DNA from 4 places in the Arthrobacter sp. 01L42 genome. Region 1 is predicted to be linked to each of the others. Evidence: riboswitches for the same ligand, from Rfam matches in the RefSeq annotation. Region 1 holds a riboswitch; each other region holds the start of a gene.

Region 1 (5,196 bases):
ACGCGCGGCTGGCCCGGCAGCATCCCACCGTGGAGATCCGGGTCGCGGATGTCTGCCTGCGGGCCGAGGATGCTGCCCTGATTGCCGTACTGGTGCGCGCCCTCGTGGAGTCGGCCGCCCGGGAATGGAACGACGGCGTCGATCCCGCCCCGGTGCCCACGCTGCTGCTGCGGATGGCCGCCTGGCAGGCCAGCAATTGCGGACTGCGCGGGGAGCTCCTGGACTTCGGAACCTTCACCCCGGCCCCGGCCGCGGACGTGGTCAGGGCGCTCGTGGACTTCGTGGCCCCGGTGCTTGAGGAACAGGGCGAGCTGGAGCTGGCGCGCGAGGGCGTCGAGCGGATTCTGGCAGAGGGTACCGGTTCGCAGCTGCAGCGCGGCCCGTTCCGGGCCGGCGGCCTGCCCGCCGTCGTCGAGCGGGCCATCGAACTGACCACCGAGGGGCCCGCCACCGAGGGGCCGGCAGACAATCGTTCGGCCCTGGGCCGGTTGCGCCCGGCCTGACCGGGAGCCCGCAACAGTTGCGGGTGCGGCGGAAGCCCTAGACCTGCTTGAGCGCCTGGCCGAGGTCGCGGATCAAGTCATCGACGTCCTCCAGGCCCACCGAGAGCCGGACCACGCCGTCGCTGAGCCCGATCGCCGCGCGGCCTTCCGGGCCCATCGCGCGGTGCGTGGTGGTGGCCGGGTGCGTGATGAGCGTCTTGGCATCGCCCAGGTTGTTGGAGATGTCGATGATCCGCAGCGCGTCCAGGAGTGCGAACGCGGCCTGCTTCGCCGTGCGCCCGGGGGAGGGCTGCAGCTCCAGGGTGAGCACGGTCCCGCCGGCCTTCATCTGCTGCACTGCGAGCGGGTACTGCGGGTGGGACGGCAGCAGCGGGTACTTTACCCAGCCGACCGCAGGCTGTCCCTCGAGCCATTCGGCCAGCCGCAGCGCGGAGGCCGAGGAATGGTTGACGCGCAGGGCCATGGTCTCCAGGCCCTTGGTGAGCACCCAGGCGTTGAACGCCGAAAGGGCCGGACCGGTGTGCCGCATGAGCTGCTTGACGGGCCCGTCGATGAATTCCTTGGTGCCCAGGATGGCCCCGCCCAGGACGCGGCCCTGGCCGTCGATGTGCTTGGTGCCGGAGTAGACCACCACGTCCGCGCCGAGGTCGCCGCAGCGCTGGAGCAGCGGGGTGGCGAAGACGTTGTCAACCACCACCGTGGCGCCGGCCGCGTGCGCCAGTTTGCTCACGGCGGCGATGTCCACGATTTCCTGCATCGGGTTCGACGGCGACTCGAAGAACACCGCCGTGGTCGGCTCGGACAGCGCGGATTTCCACTGCTCCAGGTCCGGGCCGTCCACGAAGACCGTCTCGACACCCCAGCGCGGCAGGATTTCGTTCAGGATCACGAAGCACGAGCCGAACAGCGAGCGGGCCGCGACCACCCGGTCGCCGGCCGCCAACAGCGCGCCCAGGGCGGTGAAGACGGCGGACATGCCGGACGCCGTCGCGAAACACGCCTCCGTTCCCTCGAGCAGCCGGAGCCGCTCCTGGAAGGTGGCGACGGAGGGGTTGCCGTAGCGGGAGTAGACGAAGCGCTCGTCCTCACCGGTGAAGGCGCGCTCGGCGGCGGCCGCGGACTCGTAGACGAATCCTGAATTGAGGAAGATCGGCTCGGTGGTTTCCTGGAAGCCGGTGCGGTCAAGGCCGCCACGGACGGCCTGGGTGTCGGCCGCCCAGCCGGCGGCGTCGGGATTGAAAGTCACTTAGATCTTTCCGAGGTTGGTGGGCAGGCCGCGGTTCTTCCAGCCATTGACGGTGCGTTCGCCAAAGCGGTCGGTCTCGCCTTCGAAGCCCTCAAGGACGTTGTACGAGGTGTAGCCGGCGGCCGTCGCGGCCGTCGCGGCCGCGATCGACCGGGCCCCGGAACGGCAAAGGAACACCAGTTCGACGGCGGTGTCCTCCGGCGCCTGCTGCCTTAGCTGTTCCACGAAGTGCGGGTTCGGCGTGCCGCCGGCGAGGTTCCACTGGATGAAGAGCGGATCGTTGCGGCTCTCGCCCGCGGCCGCGGTGTCCGGGATGCCGATGTGGGCCCATTCGCCCTCGGTCCGGACATCCACCAGGATGGCTCCGGCCTCCAGCTTGGCCCACGCCTCCTGCGGGCTGAGGTCTCCGGCGTAGCTCATGCGTGGCCCGCGAAGGCCCCGTCGGCGCCAAATTCGTCGGCGTCGAGCTCATCAACCGCATTGGCCACGGCGGCGTCCGCACTGGCAATCGCGGCCGGCAGGACCAGCGCCTGCGCCACGATCACGGTGCTTCCGTTGAAGCTGGCGGCGGGGCTTCCATGCAGCACGTAACCCTCGGCCAGGGCGGCTGACACCCGCTCGCAAAAGGCGCGGTCATCCGCCCCGGTGAACAGGCGGTAGGCCAGCCTCTCCTCGCCCCCGGGTGCGGTACCGGGTGCTGTGCCGGGTGCGGCTGTTGTGGGTATTGACGTGTCGGTCACGACGGATCTCCTCTTTCACGCTTGCAGCTCGAATTCTCGATTGCCGAGTATTCACCTGAGGCACCCCGCCGCGAAAGGGAGGGTTGCCGACCGGCCAGTCAGGGCTTGGCACCGGTTCTCATTACTCCCCAAAAACGTAACACCTGCGACGCCGGCCCGCACCGCCGCCGTCGTCATGTTCCGTAACCGGACCGCGGCCCGGGCGAGTAGTGGCGGGCTCCAGTTTCGGGTACAGCCCACTCGTGTCTGCCGGGACGTTTCTCCGTTTACTGGGGGGATTAGGTCCGACGAGTCGGCCGGAGCTGCAGGTGATTCGAGCAATGTGTGAATCAAGCAGTCCCGGAATCGACTCGTCTGTCCATCAACAAGCTGTCTGGGAATCGGTGGCTGGAACGGTCGGAGCCGCAGCCGCGGTCCGGCCGGTGACGGCGGAATGGAGCAATCGTGGGCCCGCGCATACTCGTTACCGGGATTACAAGCGCCGCCGGACGGGCCGTCGCGGCCCAGCTCGAAGCCCGGGGCCTCCCGTACCTCGGCTCCGACGCCCGTGCCGACACCCGCCAGGCCGGGGAGGCTCCCGCCGCCGCGGTCAGGCTCCTGCCGGCGACGAACCCGGACATGGTCCTGGACCTGCGCCGGGTGGTGGACCGCGAAGCCATCAACGTCATCATTCCGACCCTCACCGTGGAACTCCCGGTCCTGGCCGCGGCCCGCGCCGGATTCGCCCAGGATGTGCGGATCATCGTGGCCGACCCCGCCGCGGTGGCCCTCGCCAACGACCACCTGTTCACCACCTGGGCGCTGCAAGCGGCCGGCATCCCGGTGCCCCGGTTCGCGGTTCCGGGCGACCTCGCCGCCGCGCCGGCTTCCCTCGCCGGCCTCAGCGGCCCCGTGGTGGTCAAGCCGCGGGTCTTCAAAGGCTCCCATGGTGTCCACCTGCTGGCCGGAACCGACTCCGTTAGCTGGAAGAACATGCCGGCGGGGCAACTGGTCCAGGAATTTATCCCGGGCGCCGACTATGTGTGCCTGGTGTTCGGCACCCCGGCACGCAACGCGATGGCGCCGGTGGCGGTGGTCCTCGAGAAGACCAGGACTCCGTATGGACGCGCCGGCAGCGACGAGGTCAGCCGCAGGGTGCCGGCGAACCAGGCCGGCGATGTGCGCAAGCTGGGCCTGGCCGCCGTCCGCACGCTCGGGCTGACCGGGCCGGTCCAGGTCCAGATCCGCCGCCGCACCGACGGAACGCCCGTGGTGCTGGGTGTCTGCGCGGCCCTGGGGGAGAACAGCACCTGGGCCCCGGAAATGCTCGACGCCGTGCTCGCAACGTTCATGCTCCCGGCGTTCAACCCGGCCTCGTTCCGCCTGTGCCCGGCAGTGCCCGCTGACGCCCTGGGGTGAGCGCAACACCAACGCGGGGTCACTTACGGCCCATCCGGGGACATGGGATGGGCCGTAGCTGACCCCGCGTTGCTATTCGATGGTCGCGAAGAGGGCGTTGAGTTCGGCCGTGAGCTGGCGCCGCAGTTCCGGGGTGCCGATTTCCTGCCCGTCGATGTGGTTCACCGGGGCCAGGAGCCGGATGCTGGAGATCAGCCAGACCGCGTCGGCGTCCAGCAGGTCCTTCGGCTCCAGCGGGCCGTAACCCAGCTCCCAGCCGGCGGCCTTGGCGGCGGTGAACAGGGCGCCCTGTGACGTGCCGGGCAGGATGCCGCTGTCCAGCTGGGGCGTGATGAGCCGCCGGATGGTGCGGACGCCGCCGGCGCCGTCGTCCGAGGTTTCCAGGTGGGCCAGCAGAACGGTCGACGTCGGACCTTCCAGCACCCGGCCGTCCGCGGACGTGAAGATGACGTCGTCGGCGCCCTGCCGGTGGGCGTAGCGCAGCGCCGCCATGTTCACGGCGTAGGAAAGGGTCTTGGCGCCGAGCAGGAGCCACGGGGCGCGCTCGCCGACTTCACTGTCGTAGCCGCGGTCGAGCAGGATGACGTCGATCCCGGTCTCGCGCTGCCGCCGTCCCGCGGCCGCCGGGGCGGAGGCCTGGACCCAGCATGTGGGGGCAGCCGCGCCCTCCGGCCCGCGGGTGACAATCAGCTTCACCACCACCTCGTCCTGCTCCGCGCCGCCCGTTGCAGCCGCGGCGGGTTCCTGCCCCCGGAACTCGCGGATGGCGGTTTCCACCGCCCGCCGCCATGCGTCCTCGGCGGGGATGTCCAGCTCCAGAAGCCGGGCAGAGCCGGCCAGCCGGGTCAGGTGTGCCTGGATCTTGCGGGGCCGGCCGCCGACGGCCAGGAGGGATTCGAAAACACCGTCGCCGCGGGTGGCGCCCAGGTCCGTGGCCATCAGCTGCGGCTGCGACGCGTCGGCAACGCGGCCGCCGTCGAACGCCGGGTCGAGGAAGACCAGAACGGTCGCGGGCGCGGGAACAGGGGCAGGAGTGGTCATGGCTAAAGCTTAGTCTCGGTGGTCCCGGGATAGGATTTGGTCACTGCCCGTTCGGAACTGTTCCGCGTGGCTTGTACGTTGAGGGGTTCGCCTGTGTTTTGGCCATTTCCGCTGGCGGAGACTTTACCGTCCTGGGCGATTCTGATTTTGACCGTGATCGACTTCGCCATCCGAGTGCTGGCACTGGGCATCATCCCCGGAAACCGGCGGCCCACCACCGCGATGGCCTGGCTGCTGGGCATCTTCATCGTGCCGACCATCGGCCTGC
Region 2 (5,196 bases), on a different contig from region 1:
ACCGCAGACTCCCCACCTTTGACAGCCGTGACTGGCGGGTCGCCCCGGAGTGCCGGCGATTCCCGGTGTCATGCCCGTAAAGGTGGGGAAATTCGGCGTGGGCTTCGGCCTAGGCGGACTTGGCCGCGCGGAATCCGGCGTCGAGGTCCGCCAGGATGTCGTCAATGTGCTCCAGTCCCACCGAAAGCCGCACCAGCCCGGGGTTCACCCCGGCGATCACCTGCTGTTCGGGCGAGAGCTGGCTGTGGGTGGTCGACGCCGGATGGATCACCAGCGACCGGACATCGCCGATGTTCGCGACGTGCGAGTGCAGTTCGAGGGCATCGACGAACCGCTTGCCGGCCTCCGCTCCCCCGGCAATGTTGAACGCCACGACGGCGCCGGTCCCCTTGGGCCCGTACTTGCGGCCGCGCTCGTACCAGGGGCTGGACGGCAGCCCGGCGTAGGCGACCGATTCGACGTCGTCCCGCCCCTCCAGCCATTGCGCCACCTTCGTGGCGTTGGCCACGTGGCGCTCGACGCGCAGGCTCAGCGTTTCGATGCCCTGGGCGATGAGGAACGCGTTGAACGGGGACACCGCGGAGCCGAGGTCGCGCAGGAGCTGGACCCGGGCCTTGAGGATGTAGGAGAGATTCGCGCCCAGCGCGCCGCCCGCTCCGAGGTCGCGGGCGTAGACCAGGCCGTTGTAGGTGGGGTCGGGGGTGTTGAAGCCGGGGAACCGCTCCGGGTCCTTCCCGAAGTCGAAGTTGCCGGAGTCCACGATCACGCCGGCGATCGCGGCGCCGTGCCCGCCGAGGTACTTGGTGGCGGAATGGACCACGATGTCCGCGCCCCACTCGATCGGCCGGATCAGGTAGGGGGTGGAGAGCGTGTTGTCGACAACCAGCGGCACGCCGGCCTCGTGCGCCACCCGGGAGACGCCCTCGATGTCCAGGACGTCCTGGCGGGGGTTGGAGACCACTTCGCCGAAGAACAGCTTGGTGTTGGGCTGGACGGCGTCCCGCCACTGGTCCAGGTTGTCCGGGTCCGCCACGAAGGTCACGGAGATGCCGAACTTCTTCAGCGTGTGCGCGAGCAGGTTGTAGGTTCCGCCATAGAGGCTGGGGCTGGCCACCACATGGTCCCCGGCCTCGGCGATATTGAGGATGGCGAACGTCTCGGCGGCCTGGCCGGAGCTGAGCAGCAGCGCCGCGAGACCGCCTTCCAGGCTGGCGACGCGCTGTTCGACGGCATCCTGTGTCGGGTTGCCGATCCGGGTGTAGATGGGCGCGAGCTCGGCGAGCGCAAAGCGGTTCGCGGCGCTTTCGGCGCTGGGGAACACGAACGACGTCGTCTGGTAGATAGGCAGGGAACGCGCGCCGGTGGCGCTGTCCGGCTCCTGGCCGGCGTGGATCTGGCGGGTTTCAAAGGACCAGGCGTTGGACATTGGTGCTCCTCGAGTCACTGGGCACAGCACCGGCCGGGGCTTTCGGCCCGAACCGGAACAGGCGCCGCGCTTGCCCTCCGGCGGGCGCCGGACGGCCAGGTCTTCACCCGGGGCACCCCACCGCGATACGAGGGTTGCCGGCCAGCAAGCCGGGGCTGTGCGCTGGCACTCATGACCTGACTTCAGTGTAGGAATGGCGGCGGAGCCCTGGATAGCTTTGTGACGAAGATGAAGACGGCCGCCGTGACGGAGCATCCGGGGCGCCGCGTTCCGCGCCCCAGGACGTCCCATGACGGTTAGGGGAGCCTAAGCTGAGAGGTCCATCACAAAGTGCCAAGATGATGGCATGCGCATGGATCACGTCTCTTACGCCTGTGAACACGATGGCTTGGCAGCCACCACTGAACGTATTGCGTCTGCCCTCGGCGTTGAAGCCGTGAAGGGTGGAGTGCACCCCCGTTTCGGGACACGCAACATGATTATCCCGCTCGCGGGACACAAGTACCTGGAAGTCGTGGAGGTCCTGAACCACCCGGCCTCCGACAAGGCCCCGTTCGGCCAGGCCGTCCGGGCACGCTCCGAGGCCGGCGGCGGCTGGATGGGCTGGTGCGTCGAGGTTGACGACCTGGCCCCGTTCGAGGAGCGGCTCGGCCGCGCCGCCGTCAACGGCAACCGGAAGTTTCCCGACGGCCGCGAATTGGTCTGGAAGCAGATCGGCATCCTGGGGCTCATCGCCGACCCCCAGGTGCCATACATGCTCAAGTGGGAGGGCGACCCGGAGTTGCACCCGTCCAACGCCTACGCGAGCGATGTCAAGATGTCCGCACTGACCATTGCCGGTTCGGCCGAGCGCGTCACGGAGTGGCTGGGCGAACCGGTTGAAAAGCCGCTGGAAGACGTCGCCGTGAACTGGATCGCGCCGCACGGTACTCCCGGCATCCTCTCTGTCACCTTCGAGACCGCCTCCGGAGCGGTCACGATCTAACGCTCCACCTGCCCCACGCTTCGGCCGCCATCTCTTAGGTGCCAACGATGTCACCTAGGAGACGGCGGCCGAGATCATTTAAGGCCTGCTCCTAATAGCAACGCGGGGTCCCTTCGCGCCCGTCCGGGGGCTCCGGATGGGCCCGAAGGGACCCCGCCTTGCTTTGCGGGGAACTCAGCCCAGGCCCACTGCCTTGCCGAACAGGCTGAACCCCACGAACGCCACGGTGTCCAGGATGGCGTGGGCGATCACCAGCGGCATCACCCGTTTGGTCCGGATGTAGAACAGCGCGAAGACGACGCCCATCACCGCGTTGCCGATGAACGGCCCGAACCCCTGGTACAGGTGATAGCTGCCGCGGAGCAGGGCACTGGCGGCGATGGCCGCCGGCACGCTCCAGCCCAGTTTCCCGAGCCGGTCCAGCAGGTACGCCACCACAATCACTTCCTCGACCACCGCGTGCCGGATCGCGGACAGGACCAGCACCGGCACGGTCCACCAGTACGCGTCCAGGGCGCTGGGGATGATCGCCGTCGTGATCCCCATCGCCCGGCCGGCGGCGTAGAGCCCCAGGGACGGAATGCCGATGAGCGCGGCGAGTCCGAGACCCTGCAGGAGGTCCTTGCCGGGCCGGGCGAAGTCGAAGCCGATCCTTCGGAACGCCGAGGTTCCGCGTTCACCGGCCGGCCAGTGTTCGGTGAGGAAATAGATCACGAGGGCCACCGGGACCAGGGCGAAGATGATGTCCAGCAACTGGTAGGTGAGGTCGAAGTATTCGCGTGCGCTCTGTGAGCGGTTCAGGGTGGATGTCCCCTGGGCCAGCGGCGCCGTGGTCATCTTGTCCAGCAACTGCACCAGGGAGTAGATCGCGGACTGCCCGAGTGACAACCCCAGGACAATCAACACTTCGAACCGCAGCCGACGGCGGGAGGGAACCAACATGGTTCTATCTTGCCTGCACTTGCCGATAGTTTGCTGGTGCCCGCGTGGTGCCGGCCGCGCCGGCACCCCCGGCTTTTTGGGAGCCCTATGCTTGGGGATTATGAGTGCGCCCCGGAAAATCATCTTGATCCGGCACGGCCAGTCTGCCGCCAATGCCGACACCTCGATCTACAACCGTGTTCCGGACTACCGGATCCCGTTGACCGCGCTGGGCCTGGAGCAGGCCACCGCGGCCGGGGAGGAGGTCCGGCGCCAGCTGGACGGCCGCCCGGTGTGCGTCTACGTCTCCCCTTACCTGCGCGCCTACCAGACCCTCGAGGCGCTGAATCTCGGTCCGCTCGTGGAGCGGGTGATCGAGGAACCGCGCCTGCGCGAACAGGACTGGGCCAACTTTCAGATCGCCGGCGACATCGAGGACCAGAAGGAGCTCCGCAACGCCTACGGGCACTTCTTCTACCGCTTCCGCGAGGGCGAGTCCGGTTCCGATGTGTATGACAGGATTTCTTCCTTCATGGAAACCCTGCACCGGCACTGGTCCCGGCCCGGCTATGCCCCGAACGCGCTGTTTGTGACGCACGGATTGACCATGCGGCTGTTCTGCATGCGCTGGTTCCACTGGTCGGTGGAATATTTCGAGTCCCTGAATAACCCCGAGAACGCCCAGGTCCGCACCCTGCTGCGCACCTCGCACGGCAAGTACGAGCTCGACAAGCCCTTCACGCAGTGGGAGAAGAGGCGCGTGGACGAGACCGTCCTCGACGCACCGCCCATGATGTTCTAGGGCGGCCCGTCCGGGGCCGGAGCCAGCCGGGTCAGCGGACCGGCTCGCTAACGGACCGGCTGGCTAACGGACCGGCTGCGCTACACCGGCGCGCCACACCGCGTGCGTCAGGGGGATGCCGGGCCGGTAGGCCAGGTGCGTGGCGGAAGGCGCGTTGAGCAGGTGCAGGTCCGCGCGGTGTCCGACGGCGATCGAGCCCACCGCGCGTGCGCCGTCGGCGTCGCTTCCGGACTCCCGGCTCAGGGCCAGCGCGCCGCCGTAGGTCGCGGCACGCACCGCCTCATGGACGCTGAGCCGCATCTGCAGCACGGCGGTGGTGACGCAGAACGCCATGGAGCTCGTGTAGGACGTGCCGGGGTTGCAATTGGACGCCAGCGCCAGCTGCACACCGGCGTCGAGCAGTTCACGACCGGGGGCCAGCGGCTGCCGGGTGGAGAGATCGCAGGCCGGCAGGCACGTGGCGACCGTGCCGCGCTGCCCGGATCCAGGCGTGCCGCTGCCGCCGGCGGCGTCCCAGCCGGACCAGCTGCCGGCAAGGGCATCGACATCCGCGGCCGAAAGGTAGTTCACGTGGTCCACGCTCGCGGCGCCGACTTCCACCGCCAGCCGGACGCCGGGGCCCTCGCCGAGCTGGTTGCCGTGGACGCGCAGCCCCAGCCCGGCGGCCTTGCAGGCCAGGAGCACCCGGCGGGACTGGTCCTCGTTGAACGCGCCCTGCTCGCAAAAGACGTCGGCCCAGCGGACGTAGGGCCGAACTGCGGTGAGCATCGGCCCGCAAACCAGCTCCGTATATTCCTCCGCGTCCATCCCGGCGGGCACAAGGTGCGCCCCCAGGTAAGTCACCTCGTCCGCCACGGTGGAGGCGATGCGGGCGCTGCGGGCCTCGTTCTCGAGGTCCAGGCCGTAGCCGGTTTTGGTCTCCAGGTAGGTGGTGCCCTGCGACACGGCCTCCGCGACGCGGCCCATCGCCAGCCGGGTCAGGTCGAAGTCGCTCGTGCTCCGGGTGGCGCCGGTGGTGACGGCGATCCCGCCGGCGCTGTAGCTTTCTCCCGCCATCCGGGC
Region 3 (5,196 bases), on a different contig from region 1:
ACGATCCCGAGCTTGGCGGACTGGTACTGGACGAGGACGGCCATGACGTTGGCGGCCACGAGGACCCACACCAGCAGATAGCCGTACTGCGCTCCGGCGGTCAGGTTGGCGGCCACGTTTCCGGGGTCCACGTAGGCGATCGACGCCACGAAGGCCGGTCCCAACAGGCCGATCAGCGCCCTCCGGGCCCCCGGGTGTTTGTAAGTGGGGGCGTCCTGCGCCGGTTGCCCGTGTCCCGTTAGCTCCAGCACTGCCAGCTCCTGTGATTGGCGCGTCGGCGTTGACGCGATGATCGGCGCCGGCCGGAAAACAGCCGGTGTCAAAGTTTCGTGTGCCTATAAGAATTTATTAGGCATACCGAAACAATAAGCCCGGCGGGCGCTGCGTGCAATCCGGGGGAATCCGGGGGAATCCGGGGTGAGCGTGCATCAGGCCCGGAAGGCCCGCCACGTCTGGGTCAGGTAGGGCAGCCGGAGCACCTCGCCAGGGATGTGTCCCAGGTGCTCGTGCAGGTACCAGGCGAGGTTGTCGGTGACCTTGGCCCGGGTGGAGTCCGATGCCGCGAGATAGTAGCTGCGGGACTTGGCCAGCTCCTGGATGTCCTCCGTCGTGACGGAATCCTCCCAGCGCGTCAGGTGGCTCTCCAGCCCGGTGAACTCGGGGCCCACGGCCGGACGGAAGTGTGGTTTGTGGACGTCCCCGGCGTGCATGATCCGGGAGAGCCGGTGCACCCAGGGCACGCTGGTGTCCAGCTGGTTCCAGATCAGGCCCAGCACGCCGTGCGGCCGCAGGATCCGGGCAATCTCGGTGCTTGCCAGGCCGGGGTCGCACCAGTGCCACGCCTGGGCGACCGTGACCAGGTCAAAGGACTCCGGCTCGAGACCGGTGTCCTCGGCGCTGCCCTCGATGGCGGTGACGTCCGGCAGGGTCCGGCGCAACTGCCCGAGCATGTCGGCAGAGGGGTCCACGGCCACCGTGCCCAGTCCGCGTTCCGCCAAAAGGGAGGTGAACTTCCCGGTGCCCGCGCCAATGTCCGCGGCGTCCCTGGCTCCCGACGGGACCAGCCAGTCGGCTGACTCCTGCGGATAGCCGGGGCGGACGCGCTCGTAGTGCTCCCCGCCGTCCTGGAAGCTTTGTCCGAGTTCCTGGCGCCGCACGCTGTGCAGCTTCGGTCCGCTGTGCAGTTTCGGTCCGCTGTGCGGCTTGACTCCGCTGTGGAGCCTGGGGCCGGCGCTTGCCACGTGCGATCTCCTTCGGGAAGGTCCTGCTGGTCTCAGATACCTTTCGAATTTACCGCACCCGCGCCGGGCCCCGATCCTGCCTAGTCGAGGGTGCAGGGCGCAGCGCCGGCGGTGCCCGGGGTGTTCGGCGCCCAGTGGGGATAGCTGCGGGTATCGTTGGCCGGCACCCAGCGGCCCGCGTCCACCACGTAATCCCAGCCGAGTCCGTTCTGCCGCAGCTGCTGCAGGCCGGCCAGCAGGCGTTCGGCGTCCTCAAGCCGTGAGCCGAGGCCGAAGCTGGCCCGCAGGGAGCCGGCGGGCAGGCCGAGCCGCTTGAGCAGCGGGTGGGCACAGAAGCGGCCGTCGCGCAGGCCAATGCCGTGTTCGGCCGACAGGTAGGCGGCCACCAGTCCGGCGTCGTAGCCTTCCACGGAAAAGTTCACGACGCCGATCGTGCCGGTGTCCGGCTGATCGCCTCCAGTGGAAGAAGCAGGGGAAGAATCGGAAGCCGAATCGGCAAAGATCCGGTGCACGGTTACTCCCTCGATGCCCTGGAGGCCCTCGACGAGGAAGGACCGGATGGCGTCCTCGTGGGCCTGCCACTGCTCCGGGTCCAGGGCCGCAATGACCTGGGTGGCGCGGGCGAGGGCCGCCGCGCCGAGGACGTTCGGCGAGCCGCCCTCATGCCGGGCAGGTCCCGTGGTCCAGCTGACGGAGTCGAGCCGGGCATCGCGGACCGCGCCGCCGCCGGCCAGGTGCGGGGTGCCGGCGTCGAGCCAGTCCGTCCGCCCCACCAGCACGCCGGCGCCGAACGGGGCGTACAGCTTGTGTCCCGAGAAGGCGAGGTAATCGACGTCGTCCGCGGCGATATTGATCCGCCGGTGCGGGGCGAGCTGCGCGGCGTCGACAACGATCCTGGCGCCGTATTCGTGCGCCAGTGCGGCCAGGGTCCGGATCGGGAGGATCTCCCCGGTGACGTTGGAGGCGCCGGTGACGGCCAGCAGGCTCACCCCGCCGCGGGCGAGTTCGTCGCGCAGGCGGTCCACGGTGGCCGCGAGGGTGGCGGCGGCCACGACGCTGCGGTGCGGGACATTCTGCCAGGGCAGGAGGTTGGCGTGGTGTTCGATGTCGAGGTAGAGGACCTCGCCCGCGGGCCGCCCGTCGCGCAGCGGCAGGCAGCCGGCCAGCAGGTTCAGGGAATCGGTGGTGTTGCGCGTGAAGATCACGGAATCGCCGGGCCGGCCGCCCACGAAGTCCCGCACGATGTCCCGGGCGTTCTCGTAGACGGAGGTGCTGATCTGTGATGCGTAGCCGGCGCCGCGGTGCACGCTTGCGTAGTACGGCAGGATTTCGTTCAGGTAGGCCGAGACCACGGACAGGGCCGGTGCGGAGGCGCCGTAGTCGAGGTTGGCGTAGCGCGCGTGGCCGCCTGTGATCAGCGGGGCCTGGATTTCAGCCCCGGTGACGGCTGCCAGCGGGCGGGCCGCGAGGGCAAGCCGTGCATGGAATTCAGTGGCGGCGGGGAAAGTGGCAGTTGTCATGGGACCTCACTCGAACAGGACCCCACACCGTGGGAATCCGCGCTTGCCGGGTCCGTTCCGGACCGGCCAGGTCGTCACCCGGGGCACCCCACCGCGACTGGAGGGTTGCCGGCCAGCAAACCGGGGTTTAGCGCTGGCACTCGTGACCTGCATCGAGCGTAGGACATCGGCGCAGCCGGGGAAAAGGCGGCCGCCGATTGTGAAGCGGAATATTACGGGCGCGGATCAGTTGTTCGGGTGGGCCTGGAAGAGGTCGTCGAGTCCGGGGTTGAGCCGCTTGAGCACTTCCGAGTGCAGGATCGAATTGGTGGCCAGGGCGTTGCCGCCGAAGGGGCCGTCCTCGCCTTCGAGCGAGGTGAAGCGGCCGCCGGCCTCGGTCACGATCGGCACCAGGGCGGCCATGTCATAGAGATTCAGCTCGGGTTCGCAGGCGATGTCCACGGCGCCCTCGGCCACGAGGCAGTACGACCAGAAGTCACCGTAGGCGCGGGTCCGCCACACTTCCTCGGTCAGGCCCAGGAACTCATCCAGGTTCCCGCGTTCCTTCCAGCCGCCAAGGCTGGAGTAGGACAGCGAGGCGTCCTCGAGATTGGAGACGTTGGATACCTTCAACCGTGTGGCGGCGGCGAGCGAGCGGCCCGTGTAGGCGCCTGCACCCTTGGCGGCCCACCAGCGCTTGCCCAGTGCCGGCGCGCTGACGACGCCGACCACCGGCTCGCCCTCATCGACGAGGGCGATCAGGGTGGCCCAGACCGGGACGCCGCGGACAAAGTTCTTCGTGCCGTCGATCGGGTCGATGATCCACCGGCGGGAACCGTGGCCCGAGCTGCCGAACTCTTCGCCCAGGACCGCGTCACGCGGACGTGACCGGGAGAGCTGGCCGCGGATGGCCTCTTCCGCGGATTTGTCGGCATCGGTGACGGGTGTAAGGTCGGGCTTCGTCTCGATCCGAAGGTCGAGCGCCTTGAAGCGGCTCATGGTCTGGGAATCGACCGAATCTGCCAGTACATGGGCAAGGCGCAGGTCATCGTTGTAGCTCGAAGCGGGTTGGCTCATGGTTCCAAACTACCGTCAAACCGGGCCCCCGGGCGGGAGGCCGCGGCTCGGCGCCGCCGCCCCGCTGCCGGTCCGGCTAGGAGACGGTGCCCAGTTCCTTGGTTTCCTGCGCTTCCATCCGCGGGTCCGTGCCCAGCAGCCGGCGCAGGGACGCGAGCCTGGCCGGTCCCGAGGGCCCCGCGTGCCCGGCCGCAACCCACTTGTCGACGCCGCAGTTGACGGCGGTGGAGTCATGCTTGCAGCCGCGTTCGCAATCATCGGTGCCCGGTTCCAGGTCCGGGAAGGAACGCAGGATCCGGTCCGGGTCCACGTGGGCCAGACCGAAGGACCGGATGCCGGGGGTGTCGATGATCCAGCTGCCGGCAGGGGCATCGTTGACTTTGAGCGCCAGTGCGGAGGAGGACGTGTGGCGGCCGCGGCCGGTTACCGCGTTCACGCCTCCCGTGGCCCGCTCGGCCCCGGTCAGGGCGTTGACCATGGTGGACTTGCCGACGCCGGAATGGCCCAGCATCACGGTGACCTTGCCGTCGAGGTAGTCGCGCAGCTGGGATACCGCGTCCTTGTCGAGCCGGGCGGAGAGCCCGTCGTCGGAGCGGGCGTCGATGCCGGAAGCGGCGGTGTCGGCGGTCTTGGAGATGATGACGGGGAAGTCGAGGTGCTGGTAGTTGGACAGCAGCTCGGCGGGATCCTTGACGTCGGCCTTGGTGACGAGCAGCAGCGGCTCAATGCCGGCGTCGTACGCGGCCACCAGCGCGCGGTCGATGAAACCGGTCCGCGGCTCGGGGTTGGCAGCGGCGACCACCACCACCAGCTGGTCGGCGTTGGCCACGACGGCACGTTCGATCGGGTCCGTGTCGTCGGCGCTGCGGCGCAGCAGCGTCTTGCGGTCCTGGATCCTGACCAGCCGCGCCAGAGTGTCGGGCTCGCCGGTGACATCCCCGACCAGGGAGACGAAGTCGCCGGCAACCACCGGGTTGCGGCGCAGTTCCCGGGCCCGGGCCGCGATGATCTTGCGTTCGTCCGCGGTCCCCTCGCCGACGACGGCGGTGTAGCGGCCGCGGTCAACGGTGATGATGCGTCCGGTGACGGCGTCATCGTAGCTGGGCCGGTCCTTGGTGCGGGGCCGTGTGCCCTTCTTGTTCGGCCGGATCCGGACGTCGGACTCGTCCCAGGAATCAGTGCTGCGTGCCACCGGCGGTGTCCTCATCTGCGGCGGGTCCCTGGGCCAGCATCGCTTCCCAGAGTTGCGGGAAATCGGGCATGGTCTTGGCCGTGGTTGCGATGTCCTCGACTTCCACGCCGGCTACGGCAAGGCCGAGGATGGCGCCGGCGGTTGCCATGCGGTGGTCCGCGTAGCTGTGCACGACGCCGCCGTGCAG
Region 4 (5,196 bases), on a different contig from region 1:
GGCCGCCGAATCCTTCAGCACCACGAACGCGACGATCGCGTGGCCGGTCTTTGCGTCCGCGACCGGGCAGACGCCGGCCTCCACCACGTCCGGGTGGGTGACGAGCGCCGATTCGACCTCGATGGTGGAGAGCAGGTGTCCGGAGACGTTGAGGGTGTCATCCACCCGCCCGAGGATCCAGATGTCGCCGTCGTCGTCATACTTGGCGCCGTCACCGGCGAGGAACCAGCCCTGCTCGGCGTATTGGCGCCAGTACGAATCGAAGTAGCGGCGCGGGTTGCCCCAGACCGTCCGGGCGATCGCCGGGCCGGGGGAGTCCACCACGATGAAACCCTGGACGCCGGGCGGCACCGTGTTGCCGGCGTCGTCCACGATGCGCGTGCTGACGCCGGGCAGCGGGCGGGCCGCGCAGCCGGGCTTGAACGCGGCGTCCGTCGGTGCCGGGGAGAGGATGGTGGCGCCGGTTTCGGACTGCCACCACGTGTCCACCACGGGGGCGGTGCCGGCACCGATGTTGGTCCGGAACCAGCGCCAGGCCTCGGGGTTGATGGCCTCGCCTACCGTGCCGAGAAGACGGATAGAGGAGAGGTCGTACGTGTCCGGGACGCCGTCCGGGAACCAGCCCATGAGGGAGCGGACCAGGGTGGGCGCGGTGTAATACTGCGTGACCGCGTAGCGTTCGATGATCTCAAAGTGCCGGCCCGGGTGCGGGGTGTTGGGCGTGCCCTCGAAGATGACCTGCGTGGCGCCGTTGGAGAGCGGGCCGTAGAGCTCATAGGTGTGCGCGGTGACCCAGGCGAGGTCGGCCGTGCACCAGTGCACGTCCTCCTCCCGCAGCCCGGGGTCGGGGTTGCTGAACAGGTGCTCGAAGCTCCATGACGCCTGTGTGAGGTAGCCGCCGGAGGTGTGGACCAGGCCCTTGGGCTTGCCGGTGGTGCCGGAGGTGTACATGATGACCAGCGGCGTCTCGGCATCGAACGCCTCGGCTTCGTGAGTCTCGGAGGCGGTGCCGACGGCGTCGTGCCACCACACATCGCGGCCGGCGGTCATCGGAACGGTGTCCAGTTCGTCCGCGGGAGTGGTCCGGTTGACCACCAGGACGTGTTCGATGGCGTTGTCGCCGGAGACGGCGGCGTCCGCGTTGTCCTTGACCGGCACGGCGGTGCCGCGGCGGAACTGGCCGTCGGTGGTGACCAGGAGCTTGGCGCCGGTGTCCTCCACCCGGAACTTCAGGGCCTCGGCGGAGAATCCGCCGAAGACCAGGGAATGGATGGCACCGATCCGGGCCACCGCGAGGGTGATGATCACGGTTTCGGGGATGACGGGGAGGTAGATGACCACCCGGTCGCCCTTGGTGATACCGAGATCCAGGAGGGCATTGGCGGCTTTGGAGACCTCGCGCTGGAGTTCGGCGTAGGTGACGGCACGGCGGTCGCCGGGCTCGCCCTCAAAGTGCAGGGCCACCTTGTCTCCGCGCCCCGCCGCTACGTGGCGGTCGACGCAGTTGTAGGCGACATTGAGCCTGCCCCCTTCGAACCAGGTGATCTGAGGTCCGGTGCCGGCCTCGACGTCGGCCGGGATCCGGCGGTGCGCGGTGTGCCAGGGCTTGGTTTGCTCCGTCGCGCCGCCGGGCAGGTCCGCCCAGTCGAGGCGGAGAGCCTGGGTTTCCCAGAACGCAACCGTCTCTGCCTGGACAGTTCCCGCGGTCACGGCGCCGCCGTGCCGGGGAAGGTGGTTTCCGAAGGTGGTGCTGCGGTGACGCGCCGGCCCATCGGCGGGGACGCCGTGCACTGCGCCGTCCGTGGACTCGTTCAGGGACCACCCCGAAGAGCCGCGAGAGGAGCCGGGCGCGTCACGCAGCCCTGCTTCGTTCGCCGTCGCGTCCGAAGTGGTTTGTGGGAATGCCTCGGACGCAGTCCGGGCAAAGGTGGGCAGGGCGGAAGAATTCTCAGGGGTCATTGCTGCACTCCATCGGTCCTGGCAGTAGCACCCTTGGTTGCTCCGGCTCCCTCGAATTTCACCGAAGGAGGGCGGAGCGGTTGCGTGGGAATGGTCGTCTCACGTCACCGGGGGGTTGCTGCGGCGTCATCGATCCAGGTCTCTCGGCCGCTCGGGATGGTCACTACCTACTAGAACTTCAGATGCACGATTCCGCAAAATCGGCGTCCGGGAGCGCCGTAATATTCGTTCACCCGGCGTGGGTCCTGCCCAAATCATTCATTTATTCGACAATTGCCCGGAAAGGTCGCAGGAGTAAGGTTGATGCATGGCCCATGTTAACGATCCGGCAGTCATTGACCGCCTCATGCGAACCAAAGGCACGTGGGCGGTGGTCGGCCTCACCACCAACGAATGGCGCTCGGCGTATGAGGTCTCCCTCTATGTCCGGGACCGGATGGGCATGACCATCATTCCGGTCAACCTTCCGGGCGACGATGTCCACGGCGAGAAGGGGTACCGTTCCCTGTCTGACATCCCGGCGGAGAAGCACCCGATCGACGTCGTGGACTGCTTCGTCAACTCCCACAGGGTGGGCGCAGTCATAGACGAGGCCATCGCAGTAGGCGCCAAGGCCGTCTGGCTGCAGCTGGGCGTCTTCGACGACGCCGCGACGGACCGGGCCAAGGCCGCCGGGCTGGACGTCGTCGTGAACGCGTGCCCCGCCCGCGAAGGCTGGCGCGTGGGCATCTAACGGCCCGGGAATGACGATCAACAGATCGGGAAGAGTCGGTTACAAAATGTGACCGGCTTTTTCTGTATCCGGCCTCCTGCCGTGTGAGATGGACTCGTAACCATCCCGAGCGGCTGAGAGATCTGGCTCCGTGACGCCGCAGCAACCCCCTCCTTTGAGGACGGTGCTACCGCCAGGACCGATGGAGAACCACTGTGTTCTGAGGCTCCCCGGCTTCGCTCAGCGCTGCCCGGAAGCCAGGACCCAGGGCTTTCCTCGGGCGAGCCCGGAGGAAATCATGAACACGCAGACAGCGGCAGCGCCGCGGCCCCGAGCAGGTGGGGGCCTGTGATCGAGATCCAGAACGTCAGCACGTCATTCGCTTCGGCCGCGGGACCTTTCACGGCCGTCGATGACGTCAGCATGCACATCAGGCGGGGCACCATCCAGGGCATCATCGGGTTCTCCGGCGCCGGCAAATCCACGCTGCTGCGCAACATCAACCTCCTCGAGCGCCCGACGTCGGGCCGCGTCCTGGTGGACGGCGTGGACCTGGTGACCCTGTCCGACGCCGAGCTCCGGACCAAGCGGCATGACATCGGCATGATTTTCCAGCACTTCAATCTCCTCAACAACCTCACAGCCCAGGAAAATGTGGAGCTGTCCCTGAAGTTCGCCGGCGTCGGGAAGGCGGAACGCCGGCGGCGGGCCGCCGAAACCCTGGAAATCGTGGACCTCGCCGACAAAGCGGGAACGTATCCGGCCAAACTCTCCGGGGGCCAGAAACAGCGGGTGGCGATCGCCCGCGCCCTTGCCACCGGGCCCAAAGTGCTGCTCTGCGACGAGCCGACGTCGGCCGTGGATCCCCGGACGACGTCATCGGTCCTGCAATACCTGGCCGACGTCAACGCCGAATTCGGCATCACAATCGTGGTGGTCACCCACGAGATGAATGTCATCAAGGCCATCGCGGACAACGTCGCGGTCATGGAAGAAGGCCGGGTGGTGGAGCAGCTCGACCTCGCCGAACTCCAGCGCCCCGGCTTCCACCCGGCGACGTCGATCGGCCGCTACCTGGTCTCCGATGAGATCCAGCTGGACCGCTCCGGGAGGGGCACCCACACCACAGCCGCGTCGGAGGGCCTGATCAATGCTTGACCGCATCCTGGAAGTCCTGCCCGAAATCGGCGTCGCCATGGGACAGACCCTCACCATGCTGCTGGTGGCCATCCCGCTGGCAGTGCTGCTCGGGACACCGCTGGGTGTCCTGCTCTACACCATCGGTCCCAACGGGCTCAAGCACAGGCCAAAGCTGCACCGGGTCCTGGACGGGCTGGTCAACCTGCTCCGCTCGTTCCCGTTCCTGATCCTGCTGATCGCGATCATTCCCGTGACCAGGTTCATTGTCGGCACGACCATCGGCACGGCCGCCGTCATTGTCCCGCTGACCCTCAACGCCATTCCGTATTTCGCCCGCTTCGTGGAACAGAACCTGAGCCAACTCGGCGGCGGAGTGGTCGAAGCGGCACGGTCCATGGGCGCCAGCAGGTCCCAGATCGTCCGGGACGTCCTGATTGTGGAGGCGAAGCCCGGACTCGTCAGCTCCATCACCATCATGACCGTCAGCTTCATCTCGTACTCGGCGATGGCCGGACTGGTGGGCGGCGGCGGAATCGGCGACTTCGCCATCCGGTACGGCTATTACCGCTACGAAACGCCGCTCATGATCACCGCCATTGTCCTGATGATCCTGCTGGTCACCATCGTTCAGCTGGGCGGATCCTATGTTGCCCGGCGCCTGGACAAGCGCCTCTGAGCGCCGGCAGCACCCTCGTCCCACCTCCCACAGCGGAAAGCATCCCATGACTTCAACACCCAGTATCCGTTTCGACGGACCCCGTCCGCGCCTGCTGATCAGCGCCTTCGTGATGAACACGTCCAGCCACATCATGGGCGGCCAGTGGCGGCGCCCGGAAGCCCAGCAGCACCGGTTCAACGAACTCCAGCTCTGGATCGACCTGGCCCGCCAGCTCGAAGACGCCAAGTTTGACGCGATCTTCTTCGCCGACGTCGTCGGTCTCTACGGCGACTACGACGGCGGGTGGGCATCTCTGCTGAAAAAGGGCCTGCAGGTGCCGTCCAACGACCCCCTCATTCTGCTGTCCGCGCTCGCCACGGGAACGCGGGAGATCGGGCTGGCCGCGACGTCGTCGGTGATTCAAAGCCATCCGTTCCAGTTCGCCCGGCAGATGTCCACGCTGGACCACATCAGCGGCGGCCGCGTGGCCTGGAACATCGTCACCAGCGTGCTGGAAAACGCGCACCGGAACTTCAACGCCACCGAGCTGACCAAGCATGACGAACGCTACGACTGGGCGGACGAATACGTCGAGGCCGCCTACAAATTGTGGGAAGGGTCCTGGGAAGACGACGCGCTGCTCCGGGACAAGGCGACCGGGGTCCACGCGGACCCGGAGAAGGTCAGCAAGATCTACCACCGCGGGCCCCGGTACTCGATCGACGGA

Evidence for each region. Region 1 has a riboswitch for S-adenosylmethionine ahead of AC1DN2_RS13995 (DUF1737 domain-containing protein). Riboswitches for the same ligand answer to the same signal wherever they lie in the genome.
Region 2: another riboswitch for S-adenosylmethionine. It lies ahead of AC1DN2_RS04450 (bifunctional o-acetylhomoserine/o-acetylserine sulfhydrylase); the one in region 1 lies ahead of AC1DN2_RS13995 (DUF1737 domain-containing protein).
Region 3: another riboswitch for S-adenosylmethionine. It lies ahead of AC1DN2_RS00585 (aminotransferase class V-fold PLP-dependent enzyme); the one in region 1 lies ahead of AC1DN2_RS13995 (DUF1737 domain-containing protein).
Region 4: another riboswitch for S-adenosylmethionine. It lies ahead of AC1DN2_RS12090 (methionine ABC transporter ATP-binding protein); the one in region 1 lies ahead of AC1DN2_RS13995 (DUF1737 domain-containing protein).

Annotation. Positions count from the first base shown of each region.
Region 1 is NZ_JBFTSL010000015.1:48,085-53,280, reverse strand. It holds gene AC1DN2_RS14010 (glutamate--cysteine ligase 2) at 1-503, shown strand, start outside; gene AC1DN2_RS14005 (O-succinylhomoserine sulfhydrylase) at 541-1,749, opposite strand; gene AC1DN2_RS14000 (rhodanese-like domain-containing protein) at 1,750-2,169, opposite strand; gene AC1DN2_RS13995 (DUF1737 domain-containing protein) at 2,166-2,474, opposite strand; SAM riboswitch class IV at 2,502-2,615, opposite strand; gene AC1DN2_RS13990 (ATP-grasp domain-containing protein) at 2,934-3,887, shown strand; gene AC1DN2_RS13985 (aminodeoxychorismate lyase) at 3,960-4,928, opposite strand; gene cls (cardiolipin synthase) at 5,022-5,196, shown strand, end outside.
Region 2 is NZ_JBFTSL010000004.1:36,229-41,424, reverse strand. It holds gene AC1DN2_RS04450 (bifunctional o-acetylhomoserine/o-acetylserine sulfhydrylase) at 110-1,426, opposite strand; SAM riboswitch class IV at 1,488-1,603, opposite strand; gene AC1DN2_RS04445 (VOC family protein) at 1,773-2,411, shown strand; gene AC1DN2_RS04440 (CPBP family intramembrane glutamic endopeptidase) at 2,586-3,353, opposite strand; gene AC1DN2_RS04435 (histidine phosphatase family protein) at 3,454-4,134, shown strand; gene AC1DN2_RS04430 (amidohydrolase family protein) at 4,198-5,196, opposite strand, start outside.
Region 3 is NZ_JBFTSL010000001.1:136,284-141,479, forward strand. It holds gene AC1DN2_RS00575 (Nramp family divalent metal transporter) at 1-251, opposite strand, end outside; gene AC1DN2_RS00580 (class I SAM-dependent methyltransferase) at 429-1,184, opposite strand; gene AC1DN2_RS00585 (aminotransferase class V-fold PLP-dependent enzyme) at 1,322-2,761, opposite strand; SAM riboswitch class IV at 2,796-2,909, opposite strand; gene hisN (histidinol-phosphatase) at 2,987-3,817, opposite strand; gene rsgA (ribosome small subunit-dependent GTPase A) at 3,894-5,009, opposite strand; gene aroA (3-phosphoshikimate 1-carboxyvinyltransferase) at 4,993-5,196, opposite strand, start outside.
Region 4 is NZ_JBFTSL010000012.1:28,622-33,817, forward strand. It holds gene acs (acetate--CoA ligase) at 1-1,959, opposite strand, end outside; gene AC1DN2_RS12085 (CoA-binding protein) at 2,267-2,692, shown strand; SAM riboswitch class I at 2,790-2,880, shown strand; gene AC1DN2_RS12090 (methionine ABC transporter ATP-binding protein) at 3,020-3,829, shown strand; gene AC1DN2_RS12095 (methionine ABC transporter permease) at 3,822-4,487, shown strand; gene AC1DN2_RS12100 (LLM class flavin-dependent oxidoreductase) at 4,534-5,196, shown strand, end outside.